4 regions of the Bifidobacterium sp. SO4 genome follow, and region 1 is predicted to be linked to each of the others. Evidence: riboswitches for the same ligand, from Rfam matches in the RefSeq annotation. Region 1 holds a riboswitch; each other region holds the start of a gene.
What was found. A riboswitch is a leader RNA that binds a small molecule or an ion and turns the genes downstream of it on or off. The one in region 1 is predicted to bind thiamine pyrophosphate.

Region 2: linked by a shared signal. The riboswitch ahead of JS536_RS02805 (class I SAM-dependent methyltransferase) and the one ahead of tenA (thiaminase II) in region 1 are both predicted to bind thiamine pyrophosphate.
Region 3: linked by a shared signal. The riboswitch ahead of JS536_RS11175 (hydroxyethylthiazole kinase) and the one ahead of tenA (thiaminase II) in region 1 are both predicted to bind thiamine pyrophosphate.
Region 4: linked by a shared signal. The riboswitch ahead of thiS (sulfur carrier protein ThiS) and the one ahead of tenA (thiaminase II) in region 1 are both predicted to bind thiamine pyrophosphate.

The regions. Positions count from the first base shown of each region.
Region 1 covers NZ_JAFEJP010000004.1:3,551-7,734, forward strand. The annotation lists gene JS536_RS04120 (dienelactone hydrolase family protein) at 118-840, shown strand; gene tenA (thiaminase II) at 847-1,590, opposite strand; TPP riboswitch at 1,584-1,747, opposite strand; gene JS536_RS04130 (putative ABC transporter permease) at 1,861-2,604, opposite strand; gene JS536_RS04135 (phosphoesterase) at 3,186-3,932, shown strand; gene JS536_RS04140 (aldo/keto reductase) at 4,103-4,184, shown strand, end outside.
Region 2 covers NZ_JAFEJP010000002.1:322,605-326,788, forward strand. The annotation lists gene JS536_RS02800 (ABC transporter ATP-binding protein) at 1-1,684, shown strand, start outside; gene JS536_RS02805 (class I SAM-dependent methyltransferase) at 1,850-2,578, opposite strand; TPP riboswitch at 2,734-2,826, opposite strand; gene JS536_RS02810 (ATP-binding cassette domain-containing protein) at 3,114-3,866, shown strand; gene JS536_RS02815 (ABC transporter permease) at 3,863-4,184, shown strand, end outside.
Region 3 covers NZ_JAFEJP010000022.1:23,371-27,554, forward strand. The annotation lists gene JS536_RS11170 (C1 family peptidase) at 35-1,447, opposite strand; TPP riboswitch at 1,734-1,841, shown strand; gene JS536_RS11175 (hydroxyethylthiazole kinase) at 1,833-2,756, shown strand; gene thiC (phosphomethylpyrimidine synthase ThiC) at 2,894-4,184, shown strand, end outside.
Region 4 covers NZ_JAFEJP010000012.1:42,896-47,079, forward strand. The annotation lists partial or broken gene JS536_RS08475 (HsdR family type I site-specific deoxyribonuclease) at 1-453, shown strand, start outside; gene argH (argininosuccinate lyase) at 519-1,991, shown strand; TPP riboswitch at 2,236-2,336, shown strand; gene thiS (sulfur carrier protein ThiS) at 2,511-2,705, shown strand; gene JS536_RS08490 (thiazole synthase) at 2,861-3,727, shown strand; gene thiF (thiazole biosynthesis adenylyltransferase ThiF) at 3,837-4,184, shown strand, end outside.

The DNA.
Region 1 (4,184 bases):
ATTAATCCGGCCACCGTGAATCTTCGAAGCCTCCATGCGTTCGATGGTCTGATAAGACAAGGACCATCCAAGACTGCGGATGACCGGCTACACTCGCTAGTCAAGAGGTGATTCACTATGCGTCTTCGGGTGACCAGTCAGATCAACGCGGGCGGCAGCGATCCGCTGTTTGTGATGTTCCATGGGTATGGCAATGACGAAAGCGAGATGGTGCGCATCATCGATGCGGTGTATGCAGACCATGCGGCGAATGATGTGGACCATGCGGCGCACGTTGCGGCCGGCGCGGACGACGCAGCCACCGAAACCGATTCGGTCGACGATGCAGAACCGGCCGAATCATCCGCCGAATCCGCAATCGAACCAAGCTATCTGTCGTTCCGCGGCACGTACGACCGGCCCTATATGGGTGGCACCTACTGGTATCCCGATGGGTGCAGCATCGAGGAACGTCGTCGCGAATGCTCGGCGGTCGGCGAGGCTGTGACGCAGCTGTTGGACTCCCCGATGTTCGCGCATCGCAAGAAAGTGCTGGTCGGCTTCTCGCAGGGCGGGTACCTGTCGTACCGGATGGTCAAGGCGTACCCCGACCTATTCGACGCGGCGGTGCTGCTGAATCCGTCCTTCAAAGGCGAGGAAGCGGCCCGACTTGACTCGTCGACCCGCTTCTTCCTGGCCTATGGCTCGAACGACCACACGATTCCGCTGCTCGACCAGTGCACCGCACGTCAGGTGCTCGACGACGCCGGTCATCTCGAATACCACGGCTACCCCGGCATGGGACACGCCATTTGTGATGAGGAGATCAGAGACATCCGCGCTTTCGTGTGGTCGCTGTAGCCGGCGTCACGCGCGCGGTGCGTCCCACTCCGGCTTCCAGGAGTACTGCATGTCGTAGGCGGAGGCCCAGAACATGTACTCGTTCTGCACGCCGGTGACGAAGATATCCGTCAGCTCGGCCTTGCGCTCCTCGCTCAGGCCCTCCGCCAGCTGCTCGATGTGCGCGATGAGCCATGCGGACGAGCTCCAGAACTCCTCGGTCTTGTACATGTCGACCCAGCTCTTGTACGGGTTGACGTCAAGCGTGTCGGCGAATTCGCGGGCGAGACGCTGGCCATAGTCGGCGTACACCCAGGCGCACGGCAGCACGCCCACCAGGACGTCCACGAGCGGGTTGCCGTAGGCGATGGCGAGGATGTTGGAGGTGTAGGCGCGGGCGAACGCGGACTGGCGGACGTTGTTCATTTCTTCGGCGCTGATGCCGTAGCTGGTCATGTACTTGCGGTGCATGGCGGATTCGACGTTGAAGATGCCGTTCTGCACGTCGGCCATGAACCGCATGATCTCCGGATCCTGCGTCTTGGTGAGCGCGAGCGCGTGGACCTTGGCGTAGTCGTTGAGATAGCGGTAGTCCTGCAGCAGGTAGAACGCGAACTTCTCGCGGGCGAGCGTGCCGTTGCCGAGCTCGCGCAGGAACGGCTGGCTGTAGCCTTCCTCCCACACCTGGTCGGCGGCCTCGCGCAGGCGTTGCGCAAACGGCGGGATATGGTCGAGCGTGATCGGTCCGAATGCGGATGCGTCGAAAGTCATGGGTGATTGCTCCCTTCGATGGTGTTGGCCAACAGGTTCCAAGGGTCAGGCCAGGCCTTTCTCAACCCGCCGGCCGGCCGACTATTCAGCCGATGAACGCACGGCACGGCAAGCGCTCGTACGTTCGGTTCCGATGAGGGTTCCCCTGCAACGCCGCCCATTATACGTTGCATACGACTGCGGGTCGAGGGTCAGGCTGGGAATATGACATCGCGGGCATAATCGCTCCGATATCGGGCGAATCGGGCCTCACCGGACACCAAGCGTCCGTCACCAGCCGCGACGCTCCAGTATCCTGCGGACGCGGGAGGCAATGTCCGGGTTACGCAGCGAGGTCAGACCCGGGAAAATGCGCACCAGTCGGCGCTGCTGCCAGCTGAGCGAACGGGTGAGCATTTCGTCGGCCATGTCGATGCGCGTGTCGATGGCTTCGATCTGCTCGAGCTTGAGTATCTTGATCTGTTCGGATACGCGCGCGAGGCGGGAATCGAAGCTGTGCAGGCCGGCCTGGGTGATCGCCCAGTCCACCGCCGTGGCCACGAACAGCACGGACGCCGCGATGCCGGTCACAAGGTTCGGCCATGATTCCACGATGGCCGTCATCCACGGCTGGACCACCAGCACCACGGCAGTGGCCCCGGCTCCGAATGCCAGGAATCCGTTGAGGTACACGCGACCGTTGATGTTGAACGGTTTGCCCGTGTAATCCCAGAACCGCACATGGTACAGTTTCTCGATGGCCCACGACGAGGCGTACTCCAGCGTGCAGGCGATCACACCGCTGGAAAGGAACAACGCAACCGGGTCACGCACGTCATGCAACAGTCCCAGTACCAAGAGGGCGCCGAACCCGTAGATCGGGCAGATAGGACCATTGAGCATGCCGCGATCCTCGAACCGTTTGCGCAGCACCACGCTGAGCATCGTCTCCCATGCCCAGCCCACGAACGAGTACGCCGTCCAGTAGAGGAACCATCGCGCCATGACCAACAACAACGCCGGCAACGTTTCCATGTGCATCCTTCCCGTGGAATCCGTGATATTGACAGCTTAAAACCAAATCCGCATCTCCCCTGATTCCTGGCTTTGGCTGTCGGGCATCGGCCATCGGCTGCCATCATGATTCAGCGTGGCAATTCCGGTACGAAATGACTGAATCATCTCGCTGAGTGCGGTGTCCGAGGGGCTGGATGGTCATATGCCAACCGTTTTGCCGCGGTGTCGGACTCCGCAGCGCAGCGAATCAGTCATTCGATAGCGGATTCGCTCCGTTCACAGGTATTCAGCGAGGCGAATCCGATACCTACCGCCATGTTCGCCGCGTCAGAGCTCCCTCTCCGCGGCAAATCGGGCATCAGATAACGAATCCGCCCCGCCGACGACCCGCCCAGCGCGGTATTCCGCCATCAGGTGCCTACAATTACCCGTCCGAAGATGCCCGAAGACAAAAACCACCCGCCTTCCCTTCCAATTGACCGGAATCATGTCGACGTCCTCCCCAAGGCCACCGCGCACACCTATTCTGAAAGCTGGAACGGATGCATCGAAGCCTCAACCGTAAACGCCAAACGCCAGGAAGGAACGAAGGAAAAACAATGCAATACTTCACCACGGACACGCATTTCGGACATCCTCTGGTCACGGTGCTGCGCGGGTTCACCACGTTCGATCCGAACGGTTCGACCTATCGGGACATCCTGCATGCCCATGGCCGCAAAGCCGCCGAGGACTGGGCCAGGCAGACCACGCTCGATTCGGACCTCACCTTCCGCGAGGCAGCCGATACCGACGCACATGATCAAGCGGTGATTGACAACATCAACGCTTCAGTCGGACCGGATGACGAACTCTGGATCCTCGGTGATATCGGTTTCCGCACCTCCCTGAACCATCTCAAGGCCTGTCTGCGGGGGCTCAGATGCAGGCACCTGCACGGCATCATCGGCAACCACGACGACTGGTGGCTCGGCGACCGCCCGGCACGCAACCTGTTCGAGACGCTCGAGGCCAACGGTTCAGCCACGATCGAGGGCCTCGGCGCGGTCAATCTGTCGCATTTCCCATACCGGGAGGACCTCGCATACGGCTGGCCGGACGACGTGGCGAAGTACAGCGGGAAGGCATTGCCGTTCGACGGCCGCAGACTCCTGTACGGGCACACCCATCAGCTCTCCCCCGATGGGGCGCGACCGGAGTCGGTCAATGTCGGACTTGATGCTTGGGACCTGCGTCCGGTAAGCGAGTCACAGATCATCGCATGGTTCAACGACTGGCCAACGGCGCATGGGATGGACGGTGACGCCTCACCTTCTCCCGTATCGCTCGACATGCCCACGTTCTGAAGGCAAGCTTCCGTCGATTCGATGCCATCCGGCCATACCGCAACAGTCAATCGGCTCCCGGCTTAACAAGAACACGACGAGTACAGTGGTGCGTGGCAGGGCATCCGCCCGGCGCAAACCTCGGTTCCCGCCCATTCGCGTGGGGCAGGCACAACGGCAAAGGAGCGATTATGACGCTTATGGAACCACCGGCGATCCCGGTGCGCAAGGCTCATGATGGGCTGGAGCTTCCGGCCATCGGTTTCGGCACGT
Region 2 (4,184 bases), on a different contig from region 1:
GCTCAAGAAGATCCGCGATGACATGTTCGCCCACCAGCAGCACCTGCCGATCCGCTACTTCGACACCAACGAGCACGGCGACATCATGAGCCGCTACACCAACGACACCGATACGCTGCGCCAGGCCATCAGCCAGTCGTTCCCGCAGATGTTCGCCTCGCTGATCTCGGCGATCGCGGCCGTCATCTCCATGCTGTGGCTCTCCGTGCCGATCACCGTGTTCGTGCTGCTGTTCACCGTGCTGCTGTTCTTCATCGTGCGCAAGGTGGTCTCCCGTGCGGGCCGTTACTTCGTCAAGCAGCAGCAGTGGCTGGGCGACGTGAACGCCTTCGTGGAGGAGTCCGTGAACGGCCAGAAGGTCATCAAGGTCTTCAACCACGAGGATGCCACGCAGGACACCTTCGACAAGAAGAACCAGGAGCTGTTCGAGGCCTCCGCCGAAGCGAACACCTGGGGCAACGTCACCATGCCGATCGTGGGCAACATGGGCTACATGCTCTACATCCTGCTCGCCATCGTGGGCGGCGCCATGGCGCTCGCCGGCGTGGGCAACTTCGGCCTGTCCGGCTTCGGCTCGCTCACCCTCGGCACGCTGATCTCGCTGCTGACTCTCTCCCGTTCGTTCATCAACCCGCTCGGCCAGGTCTCCATGCAGCTCAACATGGTGATGATGGCGCTCGCCGGCGCTTCCCGCATCTTCGCGCTGATGGACGAGCCCGTGGAACAGGACGGCGGCACCGTGACGCTGGTGAACGTCGAACTCGGCGAGGACGGCCACACCATGACCGAAGTGGACCACGAGACCGGCCACTGGGCATGGAAGCGCGAGGCCGGCGACGACGGCACCCGTTCCCTCAAGGCCGCCGAAAAGCTGCGCGGTTCCGCCCGCGAGGTGGCCATCAAGGCCAAGGAACAGGCGATCACCTCGCCGGACGGCCGGTACACGCTGCTCAGGGGCGACGTGCGCTTCACCAACGTGACCTTCGGCTACAACCCGGACAAGCCGGTCCTGCACGACATCACCTGGTTCGCCAAGCCCGGCCAGAAGGTGGCGCTGGTCGGTGCGACCGGTGCCGGCAAGACCACGGTGACCAACCTCATCAACCGCTTCTACGACATCCAGGAAGGCCAGATCCTCTACGACGGCATCTCCGTGGCCGGCATCAGGAAGCCCGATCTGCGCCGCTCGCTGGGCATCGTGCTGCAGGACGTGAACCTGTTCACCGGCACCGTGATGGACAACATCCGCTACGGCCGCCTGAACGCCACGGACGAGGAGTGCATCGAGGCCGCCAAGCTGGTGAACGCGGACAGCTTCATCCGCATGCTGCCCAACGGCTACCAGACCGTGCTCGAGGGCGACGGTTCCGGTCTGTCCCAGGGCCAGCGCCAGCTCATCTCGATCGCCCGCGCCGCCGTGGCCGACCCGCCCGCGCTGATCCTCGACGAGGCCACGTCCTCCATCGACACCCGTACCGAGGAAGTGGTGCAGGCCGGCATGGACGCGCTGATGAAGGGCCGCACGGTCTTCGTGATTGCCCACCGCCTGTCCACCGTACGCAACTCCGATGTGATCATGGTCCTCGACCACGGCAACATCATCGAGCGCGGCTCCCACGACGAGCTCATCGCCCAGAAGGGCGAGTACTACCAGCTCTACACCGGAGCGGTGGAACTGGAGTAGCAGCGGTCCGAACGCCGTTTTCCGGCTCCCCTCCCTGAGGGGAGCTGTCAGCGAAGCTGACTGAGGGGAGCTGCGGCGAAACCTATGTATTTGCACATACAAAACGGGTTCCAACGATTCATTTCCGTTGGAACCCGTTTTGTGTTGCGTTTTATCCTCGCGCCGCTACTTCTCCGCCACGATGGCGACGTAGCCGCCCTTGGTGTAGCCCTCGGAGGGCTCCTCGACGCCGCGGTTGGTGTAGACCGGGTTGGCCACGAGCGTCTGAGCGTACTGCAGGTTCTTCAGGCCGAGCTGGTCGGTCAGGATGCCGATCTTCTCCTCGGTGGTGTGCCAGTACGCGGACTTCGCGAGCTCGATGGGGTAGGGGAGCTCGGGCATCGTGCCTTCGAGCTCGTGGCTGGAATAGCCGTCCTGCACGGAGGCGAGCAGGTACATGAGACCGTAGGCGCTCTCCTTCGGCACGTCGATGAGAACGAGCTTGCCGCCGCTTTTCAGCGCGTCGAGGCAGTTGCGGTATGCGACGGTCAGGTCGGGGATATAGCTGGAGCTGCCGTTGAAGTAGATCACGTCGTATGTGTCCGCGGGCAGGTCGGCGGTTTCGGCGGTGCCGATCTGCACTTCCATGCCGCGCTTGCGGGCGATGGCGGCCATGTCCTCGGACGGTTCCACGCCCTCGGTGACGGTCAGACCGTACTCGTCCTTCAGCGCCTTCTCGAACAGGCCGCTGCCGCAGCCGACGGACAGAATCCTGGCATCGGCGCCGTCTCCGGCGACACCGGCCAGGTCAAGGGAAAGCTTGAGCAGCTTGAGCTCGCTGAGGAACACGTTCTCGTTGGCGATGAACCAGCTGTCGTAGTCCGCTGCGTATCCGTCGAATTTGGCCTTGGTCATGGCGATTCCTTTACTCCGTGCGCTTCATGAGCGCGTCATGAAACACTTCGTGGGCTGTGCCGCGCGCATTCGTCGTGCGCGGCACAGCCCGTTATCGTTATTGCGGCCAGAGCATCGAAGGCGCCGGATCACCGCTTCGTAACCTCGGACCTTCGCGGAACAACACGTTGCTTCCCTACGCGAGCATTGCCTCACAGGTTCAAAGGGTCCCAAACGGTCTCAGCGAAATCGCTCCCCTAGCCGCATCCCAGTCTAGCCATGCCGGGCGCGATTGGGAAGGTTCCGGCTCCGGCCCCGAGTGTCGCAGGGCCGTCACCGCCACCTCGGAGATGTCACCCCGGAGCCGCCATCAGGGAACACCCTTACGGGGTGCGAAGCCTGAACGTCCGCACTAGACTTGCTGGAAAACGTGCGAGAAGGAAACATCGTCGCAATCCATCCGCGGTCCATTCCGCGGCATGATTCATGTGGCATGATTCCGCCGATCGCACCGACCGTCCGCCAACGGCGACGAACGAGAGAGAAGAAGGTGCGTGTGCCCCGACCCATCATCGAAGTGAGAAACCTGCGCAAGGAGTACCCCGTCGAGGACGAGACGGTGGTGGCGCTCGACCGCGTGAACCTCGCCATACCCCAGGGCCAGATCTGCTGCATCTTCGGCGAATCCGGCTCCGGCAAATCCACCCTGCTCAACCAGCTCGCCGGCATGGAGAAGCCCACGCGCGGCGGCGTGCGCATCGGGGGAGTGCCGGTCAGCAAGCTCAGCGAACGCGAACTCGCCGCCTTCCGGCAGAAGCATCTCGGATTCGTGTTCCAGTCGTACAACCTCCTGCCGAACCTCACGGCCGTGGAGAACGTGGCCATGCCGCTCATGTTCCGCGGCGTACCCAAGGACCAGCGCGAACGCGCGGCCCGTGGCGTCCTGAAGCGCGTGGGACTCGGCCATCGTCTCGGCCACTATCCCCGGCAGATGTCCGGCGGCCAGCAGCAGCGCGTCGGCATCGCCCGCGCGTTCGTGACCAAGCCGGAGGTGGTGTTCGCCGACGAGCCCACCGGCAACCTCGACTCCAAAACCAAGGCCGAGGTCATGGACATGATCTGCGCGTTCGCCCATGACTTCAACCAGACCATCGTGCTGGTCACGCATGATCCGCAGATGGCCTCCTACGCCGACCGCATCGTCACGCTGCTCGACGGCAAGATCGTCGACGACCGGCTCAACCAGCCCACATCATCCGCACAACCCATTATTCCGTCCACCCCAGCAGTTCAAGGAGCTGACCGATGAAGCACATCACCAACCGCACCCTCGCCGTCATCGTGGCGCTGTTCGCCACACTCGCACTGGCGCTCACCGTCATCTCCCTGCCGCACCCCGCCTACGCCGTGGACGAGGGTGGCGACTCCTCCCAAGGTGCGGACACCGCCCCCGTGGGCGGCCCGGTGCCGAACATCATCGTCACCAACTTCACGTACGGCGGCGAATCCGTGCCCGCCGGCTCCGATTTCAACCTGGACTTCACCTTCCAGAACATGGGACAGGTGGCCGTCTCGAACATGGTGATCACCGTGGACGGCGGCGAAAGCTTCGCCATCGCGGGCGGCA
Region 3 (4,184 bases), on a different contig from region 1:
CCTACATCCCTTCCATACCCTGGAATTGCGAAAATCAGCGGCAGGGGCGGGTGAGGGGCTGCCAGGGGTCAAGCTCGACCGGTTCGGCCTGGGCGAGCTTGAGCGTCGCCTCGTCGAGCATGTCCTTGCGGATGATGATTTCGGTGACGAACTGGTCGAACCAGGCGTCGGAGGCCACATAGTAGCCGTCCTTGCCGTTGTCCTTGCCCCAGCTGTTCTCGATCTTCCAGCGATCCGGCTTGCCGTTGTCATCCAGGTTTACGCCGGTGAGGGTCATCGCGTGGTTGCTGGGACGGTCGCCGTATTCGAGGCCGTCCGCCTTGTCGAACGTGAATTCGGTGCCGAACAGCTGGTCCACGCGCACGGTGTCGCGGTCGAAGACGCCCTCGCCGCGCAGCGCGAACTGCATGCAGTCGCAGGCGAACCAGATCGGGTGGCCGGCCTTGAGCTGGTCCACGGCGGCCTTCTTGAACACGTCAAGCGGCACGTTGACGAATTCCATGTCGCCCGCCTCGATGACGTTCGCGGTGTAGCGGATGCGGTAGCGCGTGTTGAACGGGGTGCGCTTCATCGGGGCGTTGGAGATGGTCACGAAGTCGTTGACGTCCACCGGTACGTACTTGCGGTAGAACTCCATCGGGGTGATGCCGGTTTCGCGGATCTGCCTGCGCTCGTCCATGCCGGATTCCTGCTTGGACTGTCCGGCCTTGCCCGACTCGCCGTCCTTATCGTCATCGTCGTCCTTGACGCGGGCCAGGAAGTCGAACGTCGCCGGCGGCTCGCCGAGCGCGATCGCGCAGATGCGGTAGACGGTGGCCATGTCCTCGCGCTTGGCCTCGCGCAGGGCGTCCAATGTCTCGCCAGCCTCGTGACGGCGGCGCAGATCGGCGGCAAACTCGCGCAACTTGGTGTTGAGGTACTGCTTGAAGGCGTCCGAGTCGCGGGAGTTCGCGGATTCGGGGTAGGCGGACTTGGGCACGAGGCCGTACTTGTTCACCAGCGCGGCGAACATCTGCCACCAGCCGCCGTCGTCGGACGGGCCGTCATTGATGACTTCGAAGATGCGGGAATCGGTGGGCTCATCCAGGGTTTCCAGCACATGCTCGAGATAGGTGTTGGACTTCTCGATGGCGTCCCAGAAGAATAGGTAGATTTCGGAGAACTCGAAGTCCTCGAGGTTCCAGCGGTGCATGAGCTCGTAGCGCAGGGTGTTCAGGGACGCGAACATCCAGCAACGGCCGGAACGTTCCTGGTTGGTGATCGAACCCTGCTTGAGCTCGATGGAGAAGTCGCGCGGCAGGGCGCGCAGGCCCTGGTAATCGGTGGCGGCGGCGAGCACGCCGGTGGAGACGGCGGCGTTGGCGGCCACGAGATTGGCGCGGTCGGCGTTGAACGCGCGCGAATAGTCCCTGATCTGTTCGATATCGACGGCGGATTGATCGGTCATGGTTCCTCCCCTGTGGATGGGCTCACGCAAACGGTTTCATCCTACACGGGTCGGGGCGGGATGAGCGGCTGCAGGAGAGACCCGACGCCATATGATTGCCGAAAGCCATCCGGCCGGTCTCCTCTCAGTCCGCTTCGCGGCCAGCTCCCCTCATCGAGGTGAGCCAAAAACCTGAGTGCCGGCCCAATACCACGGCGGCGCGCGACGCGCCAGAGGCAATGGCCGCAAATCAACGATTCCGTGCGATTTTGTGACGAAATTGTCTGGATTCGGGCATACGTTGGGCTGCGTAATGCAGGGGGACCCGCGTCAACGGCGGGTTGAGAATGGCTTCGCGCCTGACCCTTTGAACCTGTTGGTTAAGACCATCGTAGGGAGCAGTGATATGAGCGATGATTCGCACGTACATTGTGGTACATCCAATCAACTGAACGACGGCACGCATACAGACGGGAAGCCCGATCTGACGGCTTTACGGGCCTCCATCGCGCAGGCGGTGCGCAATGTCAAGGCCAGGACGCCGCTGGCGCAGTCGTTCACCAACTTCGTGACCATCAACCTGGTGGCCAACGCGCAGCTTGCGGCCGGCGGCACGGCGGCCATGAGCTTCCTGCCGGACGACGTGATCGACACGGCCTCCATCTCCGGCGCGGACTACATCAACGTGGGCACGCTGCTGCCGTTCTATGCGGAAGCACTGCCGCAGATCGCACGCGCGTTCCATAAGAGCGGGCACAAGTGGGTGCTCGACCCGGTGGCGGCCGGCATCGGCAAGACCCGCACCGAGATCCTGCGTGCATTCCGTGCCGCTCCCCCGACCATCGTGCGCGGCAATGCCTCGGAGATCATCGCCCTGACGAACATGTGGGGCCTGGCCACGGCCGACGGCGAGACGAGCCGTCCGGCCGGCGTGGAATCGGTGGATGAGGTGGACGCGGCCGTGGAACCGGCGAAACGTCTGGCCCGTTTCCTCGCGGATTCGGCGCCCGAAGACAAGGCCGCCGTGGCTGTGTCCGGCGCCGTGGACCTCGTGACCGACGGCGAACGGACGTACCGTCTGCCGGGTGGCAGCGCGATGATGGCCAAGATCACCGGTGCGGGATGCTCGCTGGGCGGCGTGACCGCCACGTATCTGGCCGTGGCCGAGCCGTTGACGGCCGCCCTGGCCGCCTCCCTGCTGTACAACCGCGCCGCCGAAGCGGCCGAGGCCAAGGCCGAAGGGCCGGGCTCGTTCCAGGTGCATCTGCTGGATGCGCTGTGGAACCTCACGCCCGAACAGGTGGCCGATTCGGAGATTCTGGCTTACTGATCGTACTGCTTTCCGCAGTTTCTAGGCTCCCCTCTCCGAGGGGAGCTGTCACCGTAGGTGACTGAGGGGAGCCACACCAAACCGTCAATTTCCTATTCCATACAGACTTCCTATTTATCCAATCAAAGGAACAACCAATGAGCAACGAATACCCGTACGCATCCATGCGCGACTCGTTCGACCTGTCCGCGTACTTCGTGGTGGGCCCCGAGGACTGCAAGGGCCGCCCGCTGACCGACGTGGTGGACCAGGCACTGCGCGGCGGCGCGACCTTCCTGCAGCTGCGCGCCAAGCACGCGGACGCCTCCGAACTGACCGCGATGGCGCAGGACATCGCCCAGATCATCGAGGACAACGACAAGTCCGACTCCGTGGCCTTCGTGATCGACGACCGCGCGGACGTGGTCTGGCAGGCCCGTCGCAAGGGCATCAAGGTGGACGGCGTGCACATCGGCCAGACCGACATGGAGCCGCGCGAGGCCCGCGCATTGCTCGGCGACGACGCCATCGTGGGCCTGTCCGCCGAGACCGAGGCGCTGGTCAAGCTCATCAACGAACTGCCGGACGGCTGCATCGACTACATCGGCGCCGGCCCGCTGCACGTCTCCACCACCAAGCCGGAGGCCTCCGTAGGCGGCAACGACGGTTCCGGCAAGACGCTGGACGCCAAGCAGATCGACACCATCTGCGCCGCCTGCGATTTCCCGGTGGTGGTGGGCGGCGGCGTGACCGCGGCCGACATGGACATGCTGGCGCACACCAAGGCGGCAGGCTGGTTCGCGGTCTCCGCCATCGCCGGCGCCGACGATCCCGAGACGACCACCCGCGCGATGGTCGAGGGCTGGAAGGCCGTGCGCGGCGAAGCGAAGCACGGCTATGCCAAGCGCATCGTGACCCACTCCCCCGCGGCGGACACGCAGGCCGCCCAGGAGGGCACCGCGCCGGCGGGCAGCGAGGCCGCCGACAAGCGGTTCACCAACGCCAAGGAGGCCAAGGCCGCGCAGAAGCTCGCCAAGCAGCAGCGCGTGGACATCGCCGCCCGCGGCTCGGCCCAGCGCGACAAGGCGCACATCCGCAAGACCAAGCCCGTGCATTTCGAGAACCAGTTCGGCTCCTACGACCTCGAGGTGCCGTACACCGAGATCAAGCTCTCGGACACGCCCGGTGTGGGACCGAACCCGCCGTTCATCGACTACAACACCGAAGGCCCCAAGTGCGATCCGAAGGAGGGCCTGAAGCCCCTGCGTCTCGACTGGATCAAGGACCGTGGCGACGTTGAGGAATACGAGGGCCGTGCTCGCAACCTGGAGGACGACGGCAAGCGCGCCATCAAGCGCGGCCGCGCCACCAAGGAATGGCGTGGCCGCACGCACCAGCCGATGCGCGCCAAGGACCACCCGGTGACCCAGATGTGGTACGCCCGCCACG
Region 4 (4,184 bases), on a different contig from region 1:
TCCGCATCCGAGGAACTGCATCGTTCCTTTGCCGCGCTTTCAGCGGACGAACAGCGTCTGGCCGAACTGTTCCTGCACGATGTGGAACGTGGCGATGTGACCGTGGAAGAGGGCATGTCGTTGCGAGAGTACATCACCCGGTATGCGCGACGAGAAAAAGACGAGCAAATCGACAAGCTCGTTGACGCGACCGGGGTCGATCGGTCTCTGGTGGAGGAGATGCTGGCGCTTAAACTTAGTGAAGCGAATATCAATGAATATGACAGGCTCGGTAAGCTGAAAGCCACCATTGACGAGGCGCGGGCGCAGCATTATCTTGAAGCGAAAGAGGGCATGCCCCTAAAGCGTTTCAAGGTGAACATGTTGGCTTCCAAGCTGCTGAAGGACTTTATCCTCAAAGGCGGCTACGACATCGACTCGGACGCGGCGGATGATGATGTAGCCGCGCGCTGATAGCCTTGCTTGCAGCTGATAATAGAGCTTTGCGGAGCTTCTTGGATTTTATTAAGGAGTGATTCATGCCTGAAAACAACGAACATCTGGCCCTGTGGGGCGGCCGCTTCACGTCCGGCCCGTCCGCCGAGCTGGCCCGCCTGTCCAAGTCCACCCAGTTCGATTGGCGTCTGGCCGACGACGACATCGCCGGCTCCCGCGCCCACGCCCGCGCGCTCGGCCGCGCCGGTCTCCTGACCGCCGACGAGCTGCAGCGTATGGAGGACGCGCTCGACACCCTGCAGCGTCACGTGGACGACGGCTCCTTCGCCCCGATTGAAGACGACGAGGACGAGGCCACCGCGCTCGAACGCGGCCTTATCGACATCGCCGGCGACGAGCTCGGCGGCAAGCTGCGTGCCGGCCGCTCCCGCAACGACCAGATCGCCTGCCTGATCCGTATTTGGCTGCGCCGTCACTCCCGCGTGATCGCCGGCCTGCTGCTCGACCTCGTCAACGCACTGATCGAACAGTCCGAGAAGGCCGGACGCACCGTGATGCCGGGCCGCACCCACATGCAGCACGCCCAGCCGGTGCTGCTGGCCCACCAGCTCATGGCCCACGCCTGGCCGCTCATCCGCGACGTGCAGCGCCTCATCGACTGGGACAAGCGCATCAACGCCTCCCCGTACGGCTCCGGCGCTCTGGCCGGCAACACCCTGGGTCTCGACCCGGAGGCCGTGGCCCGCGAGCTCGGCTTCTCCCGCGTGACCGACAACTCCATCGATGGCACCGCAGCCCGCGACCTCGTGGCCGAGTTCGCGTTCGTGGCCGCCATGACCGGCGTGGACATCTCCCGCCTCTCGGAGGAGATCATCATCTGGAACACGCAGGAGTTCGCGTTCGTCAAGCTGGACGACGCCTACTCCACCGGCTCCTCGATCATGCCGCAGAAGAAGAACCCGGACATCGCCGAGCTGGCCCGCGGCAAGTCCGGCCGTCTCATCGGCGACCTGACCGGCCTGCTAGCCACCCTCAAGGGCCTGCCCACCGCCTACGCCCGTGACCTGCAGGAGGACAAGGAGGCCGTGTTCGACCAGGTCGACACGCTCGAGGTGCTGCTGCCCGCCTTTACCGGCATGGTCCGTACGATGCACTTCGACGCCGACCGTCTTGAGGCCGAGGCGCCGACCGGCTTCGCGCTCGCCACCGACATCGCCGAGTGGCTGGTCAAGAACGGCGTGCCGTTCCGCCATGCCCACGAGCTTTCCGGCGCATGCGTCAAGATCGCCGAGGGCCGCGGCCAGGAGCTGTGGGACCTGACCGACCAGGACTTCATCGACACCTTCGCCGCGTTCCTGCCGGCCGACGTGGCCCCGGGCGTGCGCGAGGTGCTTTCCAGCCATGGCTCGGTCGACTCCCGCAACGGCAAGGGCGGCACCGCCTACGGCCGCGTGCGTGAGCAGATCGCCGACGCCAAGGCCCAGGTCGAGGAGCTCAAGCTCTTCCCGGCCTCCACCTCGGACGGCTCCGCCTACAAGGCCCCCGGCACGTTCTGATGCCATGCTTCGAAAATAACGATCACTGAGCGTGCGTCAGTGATCGTTATTTTCGAAATGAGGCTTGATTTCGTGAAAAGCGATCACTGACAGGCGCTCAGTGATCGCTTTTCATGAAATATGGGCTTATTTCGAAAAGTGACGCGATAGGTGGGGCGACAAGGTAATGGAACGTCATCCCGAAATGGCAGCTCGTCGATTCGGCATTGTCGAGCGTTGTCATACATCGCACCTACACTGGGGTACCGTAACGAACGGGAGCCGCAAGGCTGAGAGGAAGCGAAGCTTCGACCGGGGAACTTGACGCGGGTCATGCCGCCGTAAGGAATCGTTGTCCGAAGATTTGTCGGGTTCTCCACCGCAGTTCGTACGCATAATTCAGCCGTGTGCGGCTTGCGTGGTGTAGCCAATGCGCCATCGGGTCATGCACGGTCGCATGACTGGGTTCATGAATGGGCGCACCACTTAAGGTACGGTTCGTTTCGTGCGCCCTTTTTTAGTATTCGGAAGGGAGCTCAAATGCAGGTCAACGGAGAGCAGGTCACGCTCGAGGCGCCGGTCAGCGTCGCCGACTACCTCAAAGCGCACGGATTCCGCGCCGAGCGTGTGGCCATCGAACTCAACGGCGAGATCATCCCGCGTGAGAAGCGCGCCGAGGCCATGCTGGACGACCAGTGCGTGATGGAGATCGTGCAGTTCGTCCAGGGCGGCTGAGCGACCGTACAACATATGGCTCCCCCTCTCTGAGGGGAGCTGGCCGCGAAGCGGACTGAGGGGAGTCCGAAAGCAGCCATTCGGTTGTATTGCTCCCCTCAGTCACTTCGTGACAGCTCCCCTCAGAGAGGGGCGGATATGAAAGGAAAACAACCATGAACATCAATCCGGTTACCGAAGCATCCGTCGAGGCGACGCCGTTGCCGCCGCAACCCGCCGTCGTCAACCCCGTGGGCACCGCCGCCCCCATGCTGCCGGTGGAGGACAAGCCGCTCAACCTCGGCGGCCACGAATTCCAGTCGCGCTTCATCCTGGGTTCCGGCCGCTACGACCTGAACCTCATCAAGGCCACGGTCGAGCATGCCGGCACGCAGATCGTCACGATGGCGCTGCGCCGCGCCCAGACCACCGAGAACAGCGTGCTCGACTACATCCCCGAGGGCATCACGCTGCTGCCGAACACGTCCGGCGCGCGCAACGCCGAGGAGGCCGTGCGTATCGCCCGACTGGCCCGCGAGGTGTGCCACACCGACTTCGTCAAGGTGGAGATTGAGCACGAGACCAAGTACCTCCTGCCGGACAACGCCGAAACCATCCGCGCCACCGAGATGCTGGCCAAGGAAGGCTTCGTGGTCATGCCCTACATGTTCCCGGACCCGATCGCGGCCCGCCAGCTCGAGGAGGCCGGCGCCGCAGCCGTCATGCCGCTCGGCTCGCTCATCGGCTCCAACATGGGCCTGAGGATGCGCGATTTCATCGAGATCATCATCGCCAACGCGCACGTGCCGGTGATCATCGACGCCGGCATCGGCCGCCCGAGCCAGGCATGCGACGCCATGGAGATGGGCGCGGACGCCGTCATGGCCTACACCGCCGTGGCCTCCGCCGGCAACATCCCGCTCATGGCCGAGGCGTTCAAGAACGCCATTAACGCCGGTCGCGCGGCCTACCTGTCCGGCCTCGGCAAGGTGACCGAGGGCCAGGCGGTGCCATCCAGCCCGACCACCGGATACCTGCACTGACGAAACCGCCGCCGCAGTTGGCTGAGGGGAGTGGTGAGGCCTATTCGGCCGGGACTCCTCTCAGCCACCTGTGGTGAGCTCCCTTCCAAGAGGGTTAAGGAGAAGCAACATGGCATTCACGGACGAACAGCTTGAACGGTACGCGCGCCACCTCATCCTCAAGGGTGTCGGCGTCAAAGGGCAGAAGCGGCTGCTGGCCTCCAGCGTGCTCATCATCGGCGCGGGCGGCCTCGGCTCGCCGGCGGCGCTGTATCTTGCGGCGGCCGGCGTGGGCCGCATCGGCCTGGTGGACGGCGACGTGGTGGACCTGAGCAACCTGCAACGCCAGATCATCCACACCACGGCCCGCGTGGGGGAGCCCAAGGTGGAGTCGGCCGCGGAGGCCATCCGCGAGCTCAACCCGGACGTCACCGTGGAGACCCATCACGAACTGGTGAGCGTCGGCAACATCGCCGAA